2 regions of the Variovorax sp. 160MFSha2.1 genome follow, and region 2 is predicted to be linked to the other one. Evidence: predicted binding sites of a transcription regulator. Region 2 holds the regulator's gene; the other holds the start of a gene.

Region 1 (7,629 bases), 2.7 Mb from region 2:
TATGTGGTTGTTATGTTGCTCGCATGCATCGCGCGATGTCAGTCAATGCCTTGATTGATTGAACGTCGCGCGATTTCGCGAGCACCTCACTGAGTTGTTGTCGCGAGCACCGAAGCGTTTATTGGCACGCTTCGCAGGTCGGATCGTCCACGCCGCAGAACGCGATGTCGGTGGCGGGAATCGCGCTCATCTGCGCCTTTGCCGCAGCAGCAGCGGCTTCGAGCGCGCTCATGCCGGAGGAAGAAGTCGCTTCGCCGTTGCCCGACGACACCGCGTTGAGGCGGCCCGACTGCACCGTCGACTTCTCTGCGTGCGTCGCGCTCTGCGTGCGCAGGTAGTACGTGGTCTTCAGGCCGCGCAGCCATGCGAGCTTGTAGGTGTCGTCGAGCTTCTTGCCCGATGCGCCGGCCATGTAGATGTTCAGCGACTGCGCCTGGTCGATCCACTTCTGGCGACGCGCTGCGGCTTCCACCAGCCACGTGGTCTCGATCTCGAACGCGGTGGCGTAGAGCGCCTTCACGTCCTGCGGCACGCGGTCGATGGGGCGCAGCGAACCGTCGAAGTGCTTCAGGTCCATCACCATCACGTCGTCCCACAGGCCCAGGCGCTTGAGGTCGCGCACCAGGTAGTGGTTGATCACGGTGAATTCGCCCGACAGGTTCGACTTGACCGAGAGGTTGCCGAAGCAGGGCTCGATCGAGGCGTCCACGCCGATGATGTTCGAGATGGTCGCGGTCGGAGCAATCGCCACGCAGTTCGAGTTGCGCATGCCGTCGGCCTTGATCTTCGAGCGCAGCGCGTCCCAGTCGAGGGTGGCCGAGCGGTCGACCTCGACGTAGCCGCCGCGCTGCTTCTCGAGCAGGTCGAGCGAGTCGATCGGCAGCACGCCCTTGTCCCACAGCGAACCCTTGTAGCTCGAGTACTTGCCGCGTTCCTTGGCCAGCTCGGTCGAGGCCCAGTAGGCGTGGTAGCAGATGGCTTCCATCGACTCGTCGGCGAACTGCACGGCTTCCTGCGAGGCGTAGGGAATGCGCAGTTCGTACAGCGCGTCCTGGAAGCCCATCAGGCCCAGGCCGACCGGACGGTGGCGCAGGTTCGAGTCGCGCGCCTTCTTCACGGCGTAGTAGTTGATGTCGATCACGTTGTCGAGCATGCGCATCGCGGTCGACACGGTCTTCTTCAGCTTCTCCTGGTCGACCTTGCCGTCCTTCAGGTGCTGCAGCAGGTTCACCGAACCCAGGTTGCACACGGCGGTTTCGGTGTCGCTGGTGTTCAGCGTGATCTCGGTGCACAGGTTCGACGAGTGCACGACGCCGGCGTGCTGCTGCGGCGAGCGCACGTTGCAGGCATCCTTGAACGTGATCCAGGGGTGGCCAGTCTCGAACAGCATCGTGAGCATCTTGCGCCACAGGTCGGTCGCCTGGATGGTGCGGCTCGGCTTGATCTCGCCGCGGGCAGCCTTCTCTTCGTAGGCGACGTAGGCCTTCTCGAACTCGGCGCCGAACAGGTCGTGCAGGTCGGGCACGTTGGAGGGCGAGAACAGCGTCCAGGTGCCCTTTTCCATCACGCGGCGCATGAACAGGTCGGGGATCCAGTTGGCGGTGTTCATGTCGTGCGTGCGGCGGCGGTCGTCGCCGGTGTTCTTGCGCAGCTCCAGGAACTCCTCGATGTCGAGGTGCCAGGTTTCGAGGTAGGTGCAGACGGCGCCCTTGCGCTTGCCGCCCTGGTTCACGGCCACGGCCGTGTCGTTCACCACCTTCAGGAAGGGCACCACGCCCTGCGATTCGCCGTTCGTGCCCTTGATGTGGCTGCCGAGCGCGCGAACGCGGGTCCAGTCGTTGCCCAGGCCGCCGGCGAACTTCGACAGCAGCGCGTTTTCCTTGATCGACTCATAGATGCCGTCCAGGTCGTCGGGCACGGTGGTCAGGTAGCAGCTCGACAGCTGCGAGCGCAGCGTGCCGGCGTTGAACAGCGTGGGCGTGCTCGACATGAAGTCGAACGACGACAGCACCTCGTAGAACTCGATGGCGCGCGCTTCGCGGTCGATCTCGTTGAGCGACAGGCCCATGGCCACGCGCATGAAGAAGGCCTGCGGCAGCTCGATGCGGGTCTTGCGCACGTGCAGGAAGTAGCGGTCGTACAGGGTCTGCAGGCCGAGGTAGTCGAACTGGTTGTCGCGCTCGGGCTTCAGGGCCGCGCCCAGGCGGGGCAGGTCGTACTGCAGCAGCTTCTCGTCGAGCAGGTCGTTGTCCACGCCCTTCTTGATGAACTGCGGGAAGTAGTCGGCGTAGGCGGATGCGCGTTCGGCGGGCAGCACTTCGCGGCCGATGATCTCCTTGAAGATCGTGTGCAGCAGCAGGCGTGCGGTGGCGAAGGTGTAGTCGGGGTCTTTTTCGATCAGCGTACGGGCCGCCAGGATCGAGGCCTTGTAGACCTCGTCGAGCGGCACGCCGTCGTACAGGTTGCGCATCGTCTCGGCGACGATGGGAGCGGCCGTGATGCTGTCGCCCAGGCCTTCGCAGGCCGACTCGATCAGGCTCTTGAGCTCGTTCAGGTCGAGCGCGACCAGCTCGCCCTTGTCCAGCACGTGCAGCGCGGGAGCGGCCGGCACTTCCTGCTCGCCCTGCTTCGAGCGCTCCTGCGTGCGGCGTTCGCGGTACAGCACGTAGGCGCGGGCGATCTCATGGTGGCCGCCGCGCATCAGGCCGAGCTCGACCTGGTCCTGCACGTCCTCGATGTGGAAGGTGCCGCCGCCCGGACGCGAACGCACCAGCGCGCGGATCACGCCCTGCGTGAGCGTGTCGACCGTCTCGCGCACGCTGGCCGATGCCGCGCCCTGCGTGCCGTGCACGGCCAGGAAGGCCTTCATCATCGCGATGGCGATCTTGTTCGGCTCGAAGGGAACGACGGCGCCGTTGCGGCGGATGATCTGGTAGTGGGCCAGGTTCTGGCCGGCGGGGGAGCCAGCAGTGTCTCGCTGCTGCTGCGACGGCGTGGAGGGGATGGCACGCGGGGTCGATTGGGGGTTCAGGGCTGTTTGCATTCGCTTCCTCTCAGTTGGCAATTCTTGTTGGATGGCGGCACCTGGCCCGGCGCCGCACCGGTGTACGGTACCGGACGGGGGACACTATATCTAGGGTGCACGGGGCGTACAACCCACTAGATGTAGCGTTTTCCAATGGATACAAGGATTGCCGGTATTACTTCCGCAATAGAACACCTGCAAAGATGCCCCATGAATACTGGCCTATGGTCCTGCAACCCGCATGGGCCGTGGCTTGCAGGCCGATTTGGGCCTGGAGGGCGCATGGTTGCTGCATCGCGCGTTTGAAAGATTCTCTTTGCTGCGGCGCATGAGCGTCGCATCGCAAGCCGCCGCGCGATTGAAAAAATTAGCGCCGGATCACCTGCTCGGGAAACATCTGTGGATTCCAGCCGAGCTGTTCGCGCAGCAGGCGCCAGTCGAAGCCGGCGCCCGGGTCCTGCTTGCGCCCCGGCGCGACGTGCTCGTGGCCGGCGATGTGCCCGACCGGAAAATGCTGCGCGATGGCGGCGCACAGGCTCGCGAGCGTCTCGTATTGAGGCTCCTCGAAGGGCTGGCCTTCCAGGCCCTCCAGCTCGATGCCGATGGAGTAGTCGTTGCAGTTTTCGCGGCCGCGCCAGGACGACACGCCCGCATGCCAGGCGCGGTCGTCGCAGCTCACGAACTGCCAGAGTTCGCCGTTGCGCCGCACGTAGAAATGCGACGAAACCTCCAGCCCGCGTAGGGCCTGGAAGTAGGGGTGCGCGTCCCAGTCGAGCCGGTTGGTGAAAAGCCGCTGCACCTCGTCGCCGCCGTACTCGCCGGGCGGCAGGCTGATCGAGTGCAGCACGATGAGGTCGATCTGCGCGCCCTGCGGCCGGGGCCCGAAGTTGGGAGAGGGCAGGGCTTTCGCGAAGCGGTACCAGCCGGCCCGCCAGAGTGCGTCGCCAGACGCCGGGGGGGCTTCTTCAGTCGTCGGCATGGCTGCTGTTCGCACCATCGTCGCCGTTGGGCGTGGTGATGCCCAGTCGCGCGATGCGGTAGCGGATCTGGCGCAGGCTCATGCCCAGCCGGGCGGCGGCGGCAGTGCGGTTGAAGCCGCTCTCGTGCAGCGCGCGCACGAGGATCTCGCGCTCCTGCTGGTCGAGGTAGGCCTGCAGGTCGGAGGGCAGCGGCGGCGGCGCGGCCCTGGGCGGTGCCACCACGGGCGCACTCGGCGCCGGTGCTGGCACGGCAAGCGCATCGGCACCGACGGGCGACAGCGGGGCTGGCGCGGAGGACGCGGCAGCTTCGGCCGCGGCCGTGAAGCCGCCCATCAGATCCAGATGCAGCTCGTCGCCGTCGTTCAGCGCCACCGCGCGGTGCAGCAGGTTCTCGAGCTCGCGCACGTTGCCGTTCAGCGGATGCTGCGCGAGGCGGCGCAGCAGTTCGTCAGACAGGTGCGGCACCGGCAGCCCGCCGTCTTGTGCGATGCGCGAAAGCAGCGCCTTGCACAGCGCGGGCAGGTCCTCGCGGCGGTCGCGCAATGCGGGCACCGCGATCTCGATCACGTTGAGGCGGTAGAAGAGGTCTTGCCGGAAGCGGCCTGCCTGCACTTCGGAGTGCAGGTCCTTGTGGGTGGCGCTGACGATGCGCACGTCGACGGCTTCTTCCTGCGTCGAGCCGATCGAGCGCACGCTGCGCTCCTGGATCGCGCGCAACAGCTTCGACTGCATCGCCAGCGGCAGGTCGCCGATTTCGTCGAGGAACAGCGTGCCGCCGCGCGCGGCCTGGAAGTAGCCGTCGCGATCCTGCGAGGATCCGGTGTACGAGCCCTTCTTCGCCCCGAAGAACTCGGCCTCGAGCAGGTTCTCGGGAATCGCGCCGCAGTTCACCGCGACGAAGGGCCCTTCGCTGCGCTGGCTGCAGGCATGCACCGCGCGCGCGACCAGTTCCTTGCCGGTGCCCGATTCGCCGCGCACCAGCACCGGCGCCATGCCCCGCGCCACCTTGGCGATGCGTGACTTGACCAGCCGCATCGGCTCCGATTCGCCCACCAGCCGGTCGAGCGCGGCGATGCCGGTGCCGGACGTAGGCGCCGCCTCTGCTTCGGCCCTGTTGCTTCCAGCGGGCGTCGCCTGCACAGGCTTGGCCAGCGGCTGCGGCGTCGTCCGCGCCTGCACGGCGGAAGCCACCACCGCGCGGAACTGCTTGAGGTCGACCGGCTTCGTGAGGTAGTCGAAGGCGCCGGCCTTCAGCGCCTCCACCGCGTTCTCGGCGGAGCCGTAGGCGGTCATCACCACGCAGCGCTCGCTGCGCTGATTCTTCTGGATGCGGTGGATGATTTCCATGCCCTGCCCGTCGGGCAGCCGCATGTCGGTGATCACCGCGTCGAAGCGCGCGGCCTCCAGGTGCTGCCAGGCTTCCGACACGCTGCCCGCCGCCTCGACGCGATAGCCCTCGCGCAGCAGCGTCAGCTCGTACAGCGTGCGCAGATCGGGCTCGTCGTCGATGACCAGGATCTGCGCCGGCCGCTGGGTGGAAGAAGAGGGGGAGTTGCTCACGGGCGCTATTGTGTCAGCCGGTTTTCGCTGGGGGCGAAGCTGACGAAGAATTCGTTGCCCTCGGGCCCGCCCGGCACCAGCGCGCGGCGCTCGTAGCCGATGGTGGCGCCGTGCCGCCGGCACAGCTCGCGGCACAGGAAAAGGCCCAGGCCGCTGGAGCGGCTCTCCGAGGAGAAGAACGGCTCGAACAGGTGCCGCTGCACCGCCGGTTCGAGCGGTGCGCCGTCGCTCCACACCATCAGGCTCGGGCGGCTGGTGCCGCTGCGCTGCAGCGCGGTCAGCACCTGGATCGAGCCCTCGCGCGTGCCGGCGTAGCGCGAGGCGTTGTCCAGCAGGTTCACGATCAGCCGGCGCAGGTGCTCGGCATCGAAGCGCACCTCGCTGGCGGGCGCGTCGAACGACATGAGCACGCCCTTGCGCTGCGTCTGGCGCACCCATTCCTCGGCCAGCACCTGCACCGCAGGGTCGAGCACCAGCTGCTCGCCGAGCGAGAGCACGCGCTGCTGGCGCGCGCGGGAAACGTCGAGCACGTCGTCCACGATGCGCGCCAGGCGCTGCGCGTTGTGCTGCACCATGCTCGTCAGCTTGCGGTGCGCGGGGTCGGTCAGGTCTTCGTTGAGCAGCGCGCTGGCCTGCGTGATGGCGGCCAGCGGGTTGCGGATCTCGTGCGCCACGGCGGCCGACATGCGGCCCATGGCCGCCAGCTTCTCGGTGCGGATGCGGGCCTCGAGCTCGCGCAGGTCCTGCAGGAACATCACGCACAGGCTGTCCGCGCGCTTCTCGCTGGCGGGCGTGAGGCGAGTGCGCACGCGCACCTCGCGCGCCGCGCCGCGCGCCTGCGCCACCGGAATTTCCTCCGTCTGCGGCGCCCGGCGCGCGAAGGTCTGGCGGGCCAGCGCGGCCAGTGCGTGCCAGGCCGGCTGCGCATGCAGCGGGAAGGGCAGCGTCAGCCTGGCCAGGCCCTGGCCGAGGATGGCGTCGGCCGCTGGGTTGGCCGCATGCACCAGGCCCTCGGCGTCGATCACCAGCACGCCTTCGCTCAGCGTCTCGATCACCAGGTCGTTGACCTGCGCCTGCATCTGCGCGCTGCTGCGGTTGCGCTGCGCCACCGCTTCCTCGCGCGCCAGCCGGCGGGCCATCTCGTGCGCGAGCAGCGCCACCACGAAGAATCCGGTGCCGGTGAGCGCCGCCTGCACGAAGCGCGGCGACGAATCGGCTGAATGCTGCAGCCAGTGCCAGCCCGCGTCGGCCAGCAGCAGCAGCGTGACGGTGGCAGTGGTGCCCAGGCTCACGATCATGGTGCCCAGCACCGCGCTCATGAGCACCGGCAGCGCGAACAGCGGCGTGTAGTTGACGTTGCCGCCCTGCAGCACCTGCAAGGCGGCGAAGGCCGCCAGGTCGATGCCGATGGTCATCAGCCACGACGCGGCGAAGCCCCGGATCGGCGGCTGGAAGCGCGAGTAGCGCATGCCCAGCCACGTCGCGGCCAGGTACAGCGCCGAGACGGCGATGGCCGCCGTCTGCATGGTCTGGCCGATCGCGAACGCCACGCCCTGCAGCAGCACCAGCACCAGCGCGACGAAGCAGCGCGCGCCCATGAAGCCGCGCCAGAGGCGGCCCAGCGCCGAGCTCTCGGCCGGGCCCTGGTCGAGCACGTCCCAGTCGGTGACCGGCTCGCCGCGCGACCACAGGGGCGTGCTCATTGCTGCGTGGCGGCTTCGCGGTGCGCGGTGCTGCAGTAGACCGCGCCGCCGGGGCCGGCGATGGCATCGGTCGCCGGCAGGTGCAGGCCGCAATGGGCGCAGCGCACCATGGCCTGCGGCTGGCTGGCGGCCGTGCGCTGCTGTTGCCGTGCCTTGGCCGCGCGCTCGCGCATGGCGTCGTGCATTTCTTCGCGCCGGTTCTTGCGCCAGAGCCAGATCGCGACCCAGAGCACCGCGAGGACGAGGAGGTATTTCATTTCAGACGGGGGGGCGCGCGAGAACCACTTCGAGCACGAAGCGCGAGCCGACGTAGGCCAGCAGCAGCAGCGCCGAGCCGGCATAGAGCACGCGGCGCGCGGTC
Region 2 (7,629 bases):
GACGTGAAGGCCAGCGCGACGGCGGGCGGCATGCTGTTCTTGCATGTCGCCTGGGACGAGCCGGCAGTGCTCGACCCGATCGCGCCCGACCCGGACTGGCAGTGCCCCACGGGCAAGGCCTGCCTCGAAGTCGCCGTCGCGGTGCCGCAGCCATGAAGCGCCGAACGCCATCCGGCTTCACGCTGGTCGAGTTCCTCGTCGCGCTGGTCGTCGGCATGCTGATCGTGCTGGCCGCCATCGCGGCCATGCTCGGCACGCGCAGTACCGCCATGACCGGCGACGACGTCAACACGCTCAACCAGTCCTCGGCGCTGGCTTTCAGGCTGCTGGGCCAGCAGATACGGCAGGCCGGCTACATCCCCATCGATCCCACCGAGCCGCTCTACTACTTCAACACCACCGCCGGCCGGGACACCAACCTGACAGACGAGCCCGCCTTCTTCGCGATCAAGGGCGTGGAGTCCGAGAGCGGCTCCGGCAACGACAAGCTGAAGCTGGGCTACGCGCCGAACCCCGACTATTTCAAGGACTGCCTGGGTCAGGAGCCAGGGCGGTCTTCGGGCGGCGAATACGACCGTACCGCCCCCGAAGCGCAGGGCAACGCGCGGCTCATCACCAGCGAGTTCTATGTGTCGAACTACACGCTCAGGTGCCAGGGAAGCGGCAACGCGATTCCGCAGCCGGTCATCGACGGCGTGGAGCGTTTCGACGTCATGTACGGGGTCAGCGCCATGTCCGGAAGCCGGCAGGTGGTGCGCTACGTGAAGGCCGACGACGTCGATGAGGGCTTTCGCGACGTCCGGACGGTACGCATCTGCCTGCAGCTCGCGGGCACCTCGAGGAGCAACCCTGCAGGCAGCTACGTCGACTGCGACGGGGTCTCGAAGACGAGCGGCGACGGCAAGCTGCGGCGTGTCTATACGGCAGTGTTCTCGCTGCGAAACGACCTGGGGGCGTTGTGAGCACGGCGAAGGCGACAGGTCCCGCCCACAGGCTGGCCAGCAAACTGCCGGCGCAGCATGGCTTCACGCTGTTCATCGTGATGATCATGCTGCTGCTTTCGGCCCTGCTGCTGATCGGCGGGGCGCGCACCGCGGTGCTTCTCGAGTCGATGGCGGGTAACCAGCGCGAATACCAGCGCGCCTTCGAGGCTGCCGAGGCAGCGCTGCTGGATGCGGAGCGCGACATCCGGCAACTGGCCTTCGATTCCGCGAGCAAGACCTACGTGGCGTGTTCGGCACTCGCCACGGCGCGCTGCCGCAAGGCAGAAGACGGCCGCGTCTTTCCCGACCGGGATACGGGCTGGGTCACCGCCTACATGAACGCCGGCCCCAACAGCTGCGAGCGGGGCATCTGCTATTTCTCCGAACCCGATTCGGTCGCCGCCGCCGACGGCAGCGAGGCCTACCGCTTCTGGCGCGGCGATGCCTACAAGGCCAAGTCCGCCAGGTACGGCGAGTTCACCGGAGCGCCCAAGGCCGGCAGCCCGGCGCTGGACGGCGCCAGGTACTGGATCGAGGTGATCGACCGACGGAACAGCAAATACCCGCTGTATCGCATCACGGCGACTGCCACGGGAGCGCGCAGCGGCAACGGCAAAGGGGATGCGACGAAGGTCGAGCTGCAGGTGTCCTTCGATCCGGACCCGGTCTCCGGGGTGAACTGAATATTGGGAGAGAAAGAGATGAGGATCAGGAAGCTGCCAGGACGCGCCGTCGTGTCCAGCCTGGTGTTGGCACAGACCGTCGTGCACGCCGCGCAGTATCCGCTGGCGCAGGTGCCGCGAAATTCCGCGGTCGCGGAGCCGGCGCCGAACGTGATCGTTTCCGTCGACAACTCCGGAAGCATGTACGGCAGCGGCATGGCTGCCCTGCAGGCTGCTCTCAGGGAGAACTTCTCGGAGGCCAATATTCCCGATCACCGCATCCGCCTCGCCTGGCAGGCGCTGAACGACGATCGCAGCGATCGCAACTGCGCTGCATTCAGAAGCGCCGCGCTTCCTTGCAGGATCGGCGGACGCGTCAACGCAAACCTGATGCGTTCGCTGGACCGGACGCACCGCGCCAATTTCATGGCCTGGGTCAACGCCATCCAGGCGACGGGAGGCACGCCTCTTCACGAAATGATGGCCCGTGCGGGCGAGTACATGCAGACCACTGGCCAGCACAGCCCCTTCTCGGATGATCCGGGTGTGGCCGGAGCCTCGCAATCGGGTTGCCGCAGGTCGTTCCACATCTTCATGACCGATGGCGACTACTGGCCGCCCTCGGGGTTGGAGAGCTTCATGCCCATCGTCGCCAACGAAGATGGCACGCACCGCTCGCTCCCCGACGGCACCCTCTATGCGCCGCGCCCACCCTATGCCGACAACTTCGGGAGGATGAAGCGCCCGACGCTCGCCGACTTGGCCTTCGAGTACTGGGCCCGTGACCTGCAACCCGGCGTGCCGAACAACCTGAAGAAGATCATTGCCGAGCCTGGCGACGTGACAGTGGGGCGCGCCAAGGTCTCCGAGTACTGGAACCCCAAGAACGATCCGGCCACCTGGCAGCACCTGACGACCCACTTCATCGGGTTCGGTGCCGCGGGCACCTGGTGGTCTCGACCGAAAATCTCGACGACGGCCTCGCAGCCTACCTACAGCGAAGACTATGCCGGCGTGGTCGATGGCTCGATCCAATGGCTTGATCCGTTCAACGGCAATGCTCGAATGGACCTCTGGCATGCCGCCCTGAACAGCCGCGGCACGTTCACGCCGGCTTCCAATGCCAAAGCCCTGAGCAGCGCATTCAGATCGATCCTCGGACAGGTTCTGGTCAACTCCAGCACACCGCTGACATCCATCTCGGCAAGCGCTTCCAGGGTCTCGACAGGCACTTCCGTCTATCAGGCCGGCTACGACACGGCCGACTGGTCCGGCAGACTCAGCGCCACGAAGTTCGGCACCGACGGCAAGCTCGCTGCCAAAGCCGACTGGTCGGCGCGCGACCTGCTCGATACCCGCATGGCAAGCACTGGCGCACACGACCGGGACCGCGTTGTGCTCAGCTTCTCCGGCACCACGGCTGCGTCTGCGGGCCGCGCAGCGACCACCGGCGCGGGCGTGCCGTTCAGGTGGGCCGACTTGAGCGACGCGCAGAGGGCCGCGCTCAAGGCCAGCACCGACACCGACACCGAGAGCACCGCCCTCGGCCGGGCCGTGCTCGACTTCCTGCGCGGCGATCGCAGCAACGAGGGCGCCGGCCGCCAGTTCCGCAAGCGCGGCCATGTGCTCGGCGACATCGTGGGCTCCAGCGTCTGGTACGAGGGACAGCCCAAGAGCGGCTTCACCGGCGAGGCCTATGCGGCGTTCGCTGCCATCTCCCGCGCGCCGATGCTCTATGTCGGCGCCAACGACGGCATGCTGCATGCGTTCAACGCGAGCACCGGCAAGGAGGCGTTCGCCTACGTGCCCGAAGGCCTCTACGGCACGGCGGCGGCGCCGAATCTCAATCGGCTCAGCGAAGCCGGCTACACCCATCGGTACTACGTCGACGGCAGTCCCTTCGTCGCCGACATCTACATGGGGCAGAAATCCCCGGCCAGGACGACCGACGAGCAGAAGGCGGCGAACTGGAAGTCCTTGCTGGTCGGCACGCTGGGCGCGGGTGGCAAGGGCTACTTCGTGCTCGACGTCACCAGGCCCGAGAACGTCGACGAGCGCAAGGCCGCCAGCATCGCGCTGATCGACACGACCGCGCTTGCGGATGACGACCTGGGCCATCAGTTCCAGCAGCCCGCGCTCGATTCCTTCTCGGGGCGGGCGCTTCAGGTCGCGCAGTTGAGCAACGACCGGAAGGCCCTGATCCTGGGCAACGGCTACAACAGCAAGAGCGAGAAAGCCGTGCTGTGGATCCAGTATCTCGATGGCGACAAGGAGATCCTCAAGATTCCCGCCCCGGCCACGCAGGGGAAAGACACGGGCAACGGGCTGTCCGCGCCACGTCCGGTGGACCATGATGGCGACGGCAAGGTCGATCTCGTCTACGCCGGCGACCTGCTCGGCAATCTCTGGAAGTTCGACCTCAGCAGCACCGACAGCCGCCGGTGGACGGCCACCATCGGGCCCTTCGACAAGCGCCGCGCGGCCGGTTCGGAGTCTGCCTCCGGCCTCGACGACAAGCCGTTGTTCGCGGCAGGCGCGGGCCAGCCGATCACGGCAGCGCCCCTCGTGGTCGGGCATCCTCGAGGAGGCTACATGGTGGTGTTCGGCACCGGACGGCTGTTCGCCTCGGGCGACGAAAGCTCCACTGCGGACCAATACCTTTACGGCATCCGTGACCCGGCCAACGGGAGCTCCGGCACCGCGGCCTCCACCGACCTGGTGGCGCAGACCATCGGGGATACCCCCGTCCACGAAGGCGATACCGAATTGCGCACCGTCTCCCGCAACGGCGTGAGCTTCGGCGGTTCGCAGGCCCGGCGCGGCTGGTATCTGAAGCTGCCGACGGCGGGCGAGCGCGTCGTCTATCCCGGCCAAGCATTGGGCAGCGGCATCGGCCTGTTCTCGACAACCATCCCCGGATCGAGCAGCAACTCTGTCGACTGCACGGCGGGAACGGGCGACGACGGGTGGTCGCTGCTGATCGACTTCTTCAGCGGCTCCGCGCCGGCGGGCATTTCGTACACCACGGCCGGCGCGGTGGGCGCCTACGCGGGGTTCCGAAACCGCTCCGGCCGAAGCGACCTCGTCCTGCAGCCGCAGAACCGGCAGAAGGGCACGGAGGTGATCTGCAATGCCGCGGGCGACTGCAAGTCAGTCACCCGGCCGGACAACGTGCGCCGCTTCGGCTGGCGCAGCCTGATCTCGAGCAACTGAAACGAAAGCCATGGACAACCATCCCGGAGCACAAGCCAGCCGGCAAACTCGTTCGCGCGGCTTCACGCTGATCGAACTCATGATCGTGACGGCGGTGATCGGTATCCTCGCCGCCATCGCATATCCCAGCTATACGCGTTATGTGCTGCGGGCCAAGCGTGCCGATGCGAAGCAGCAACTGTTGCAGGCGGCGCAATGGAACGAGCGCTACCTGACGGCCAACGGCAGATATCCGCCCACCAGCGTTGCGTTGCCGGCCGGGCTGAAGCAGTCGCCGTCGTCCGGCTCGGCCAGCTACGACATCGGCTATGTCGACAGGAGCGAGAGCAGCTACACCCTGAAGGCCGTACCTCAGGGCGCTTCAGCCGCAGACGAGTGCGGCACGCTCACGGTGAACCATCAAGGAGCCAAGCTGGCCGGAGGACGCACGAGCGTCGCGGATTCGCTGGTTCAGCTCTGTTGGACCCGCTGAGGGCCGGCCGGGCAAGGGCGGCAGCGCCGATCAGATGTCGCGCAGCAGCTGCCGGAACTCGTCCACGTCCTCGAAGCTGCGGTACACCGAGGCGAAGCGAACGTAGGCGACCTTGTCGAGCTTCTTGAGTTCGCGCATGACGAGCTCGCCGACCTTGGTCGAGTCGATCTCTCGCAGGCCGCTGGCCAGCAGCTTCTGCTCGATGCGCAGCAGCGCGTTGTCGATCTGCTCGATGCTCACGGGGCGCTTGCGCAGCGCCAGCATCATGGAGGCGCGCACCTTGGTCGAGTCGAAGTCGGCGCGACTGCCGTCCTTCTTCACGACCACGGGAAAGTTGACGTCGGGCCGCTCGTAGGTGGTGAAGCGCTTGTCGCAGGCGCTGCACTGGCGGCGCCTGCGGACGAAGTCGGCGTCTTCCGAAACCCGGGTCTCGACGACCTGCGTTTCAAGATGGCCGCAAAACGGGCATTTCATGCGGCCAGGACTTCTTTCTTCTTTCTACGGGCCGACAACAGATCAGCGGTAGACCGGGAACCGGCTGGTCAGGGCGTGAACCTTGGCGCGCACGGCTTCGATGTTCGCCGCGTCGCGCGGGTTCTCGAGCACGTCGGCAACCAGGTTGGCGGTGATGCGGGCCTCTTCGTCCTTGAAGCCGCGGGTGGTCATGGCGGGGGTGCCGATGCGCACGCCGCTGGTGACCATCGGCTTTTCGGGGTCGTTGGGGATCGCGTTCTTGTTGATCGTCATGTGGGCGCTGCCCAGCACGGCTTCGGCTTCCTTGCCGGTGATGCCCTTGGCGCGCAGGTCGACCAGCATCACGTGGCTTTCGGTGCGTCCGCTCACGATGCGCAGGCCGCGCTGGGTGAGGGTCTCGGCCACGATCTGGGCGTTCTTGACCACCTGCTGCTGGTAGGCCTTGAACTCGGGCGACATGGCTTCCTTGAACGCGACGGCCTTGGCGGCGATCACGTGCATCAGCGGGCCGCCTTGGAGGCCCGGGAAGATCGCGCTGTTGATGGCCTTCTCGTGCTGCGACTTCATCAGGATGATGCCGCCGCGCGGGCCGCGCAGGCTCTTGTGGGTGGTGGAGGTGACGATGTCGGCGTGCGGCACCGGGTTGGGGTACACGCCCGCAGCCACGAGGCCGGCGTAGTGGGCGATGTCGACCATGAAGATCGCGCCGACGTCCTTGGCCACCTTGGCGAAGCGCTCGAAATCGATGCGCAGCGAGTAGGCCGAGGCGCCCGCGATGATCAGCTTGGGCATGTGCTCATGCGCCTTGCGCTCCATCGCGTCGTAGTCGATCTCTTCCTTGTCGTTCAGGCCGTAGCTCACGACGTTGAACCACTTGCCGCTCATATTGAGGGGCATGCCGTGGGTCAGGTGGCCGCCTTCGGCCAGGCTCATGCCCATGATGGTGTCGCCGGGCTTCAGGAAGGCGAGCATCACGGCTTCGTTGGCCGAGGCGCCGCAGTGCGGCTGCACATTGGCGGCGTCGGCGCCGAAGATCTGCTTGACGCGGTCGATGGCCAGCTGCTCGGCCACGTCGACGTGCTCGCAACCGCCGTAGTAGCGCTTGCCCGGGTAGCCTTCGGCGTATTTATTGGTGAGCTGCGAGCCCTGTGCGGCCATGACGGCCGGGGAGGCGTAGTTCTCGCTGGCGATCAGCTCGATGTGGTGTTCCTGGCGTGCGTTCTCGGCTTGAATCGCGGCCCAGATTTCGGGGTCGGTCTGTTCGACCAGGATATTGCGTTGGTACATGGCAGTCCTTTGAAGACGAGGTCCTTGTTCTTCAACCAAACAAGGGCTGCCCAGGCGAACGGCTGAACGCCTGTGTGACCAGGCGGTACGCTTCCCAGTGGTATTCCACGTCAGCGCGGGGCACCTTGCAGAGTGCTGCGCCTATCGCCAGTCGCGTACCGGGCGAGTGTAGCTCAGGAGGCTGTACCCGCGCGGCGAAAACTCCTTCAGGAAACGGAGGAGAGCAGGGCCACCTTCGCCGGCTCGCTGCCTTCCTCGCGCTTGGCGGGAGGCGCCGCCACCGGGATCGGCTGCGGACGCACGGTCGGCGTGATCGTCGACGGCGCGCGGCCGTTGGCGACCTGCAGCAGGCGCTCGTGCTCGGCCATCACCTTGGCGGCGTAGCCGCCGTCGTCCTCGAGGTTGGCCGCGCCCACGTAGTAGCGCAGGCCGCCTTCCAGGGAGCCGGCGCGGGCGATGCATTCCTGCAGCACCTTCACGCCGACGCGCATGTTGGTGACCGGGTCGAACGCGGTGAGCGTGCCGCCCGCGCTTTCAT

Evidence for each region. The regulator NrdR, encoded in region 2, represses ribonucleotide reductase genes. The targets are predictions, from matches to a motif close to CACNANATNTNGTG.
Region 1: the regulator NrdR is predicted to act here: its motif matches at 3,126-3,139, upstream of ABL838_RS05070 (ribonucleoside-diphosphate reductase subunit alpha).

The regions. Positions count from the first base shown of each region.
Region 1 covers NZ_CP157624.1:1,167,539-1,175,167, forward strand. The annotation lists gene ABL838_RS05070 (ribonucleoside-diphosphate reductase subunit alpha) at 119-3,043, opposite strand; gene ampD (1,6-anhydro-N-acetylmuramyl-L-alanine amidase AmpD) at 3,393-4,004, opposite strand; gene ABL838_RS05080 (sigma-54-dependent transcriptional regulator) at 3,991-5,565, opposite strand; gene ABL838_RS05085 (two-component system sensor histidine kinase NtrB) at 5,571-7,268, opposite strand; gene ABL838_RS05090 (PP0621 family protein) at 7,265-7,525, opposite strand; gene ABL838_RS05095 (cytochrome C assembly family protein) at 7,527-7,629, opposite strand, start outside.
Region 2 covers NZ_CP157624.1:3,884,240-3,891,868, reverse strand. The annotation lists gene pilV (type IV pilus modification protein PilV) at 1-156, shown strand, start outside; gene ABL838_RS17650 (PilW family protein) at 153-962, shown strand; gene ABL838_RS17645 (pilus assembly PilX family protein) at 959-1,666, shown strand; gene ABL838_RS17640 (pilus assembly protein) at 1,718-4,858, shown strand; gene ABL838_RS17635 (type IV pilin protein) at 4,869-5,330, shown strand; gene nrdR (transcriptional regulator NrdR) at 5,361-5,804, opposite strand; gene glyA (serine hydroxymethyltransferase) at 5,847-7,091, opposite strand; ZMP/ZTP riboswitch at 7,133-7,256, opposite strand; gene ABL838_RS17620 (lytic transglycosylase domain-containing protein) at 7,298-7,629, opposite strand, start outside.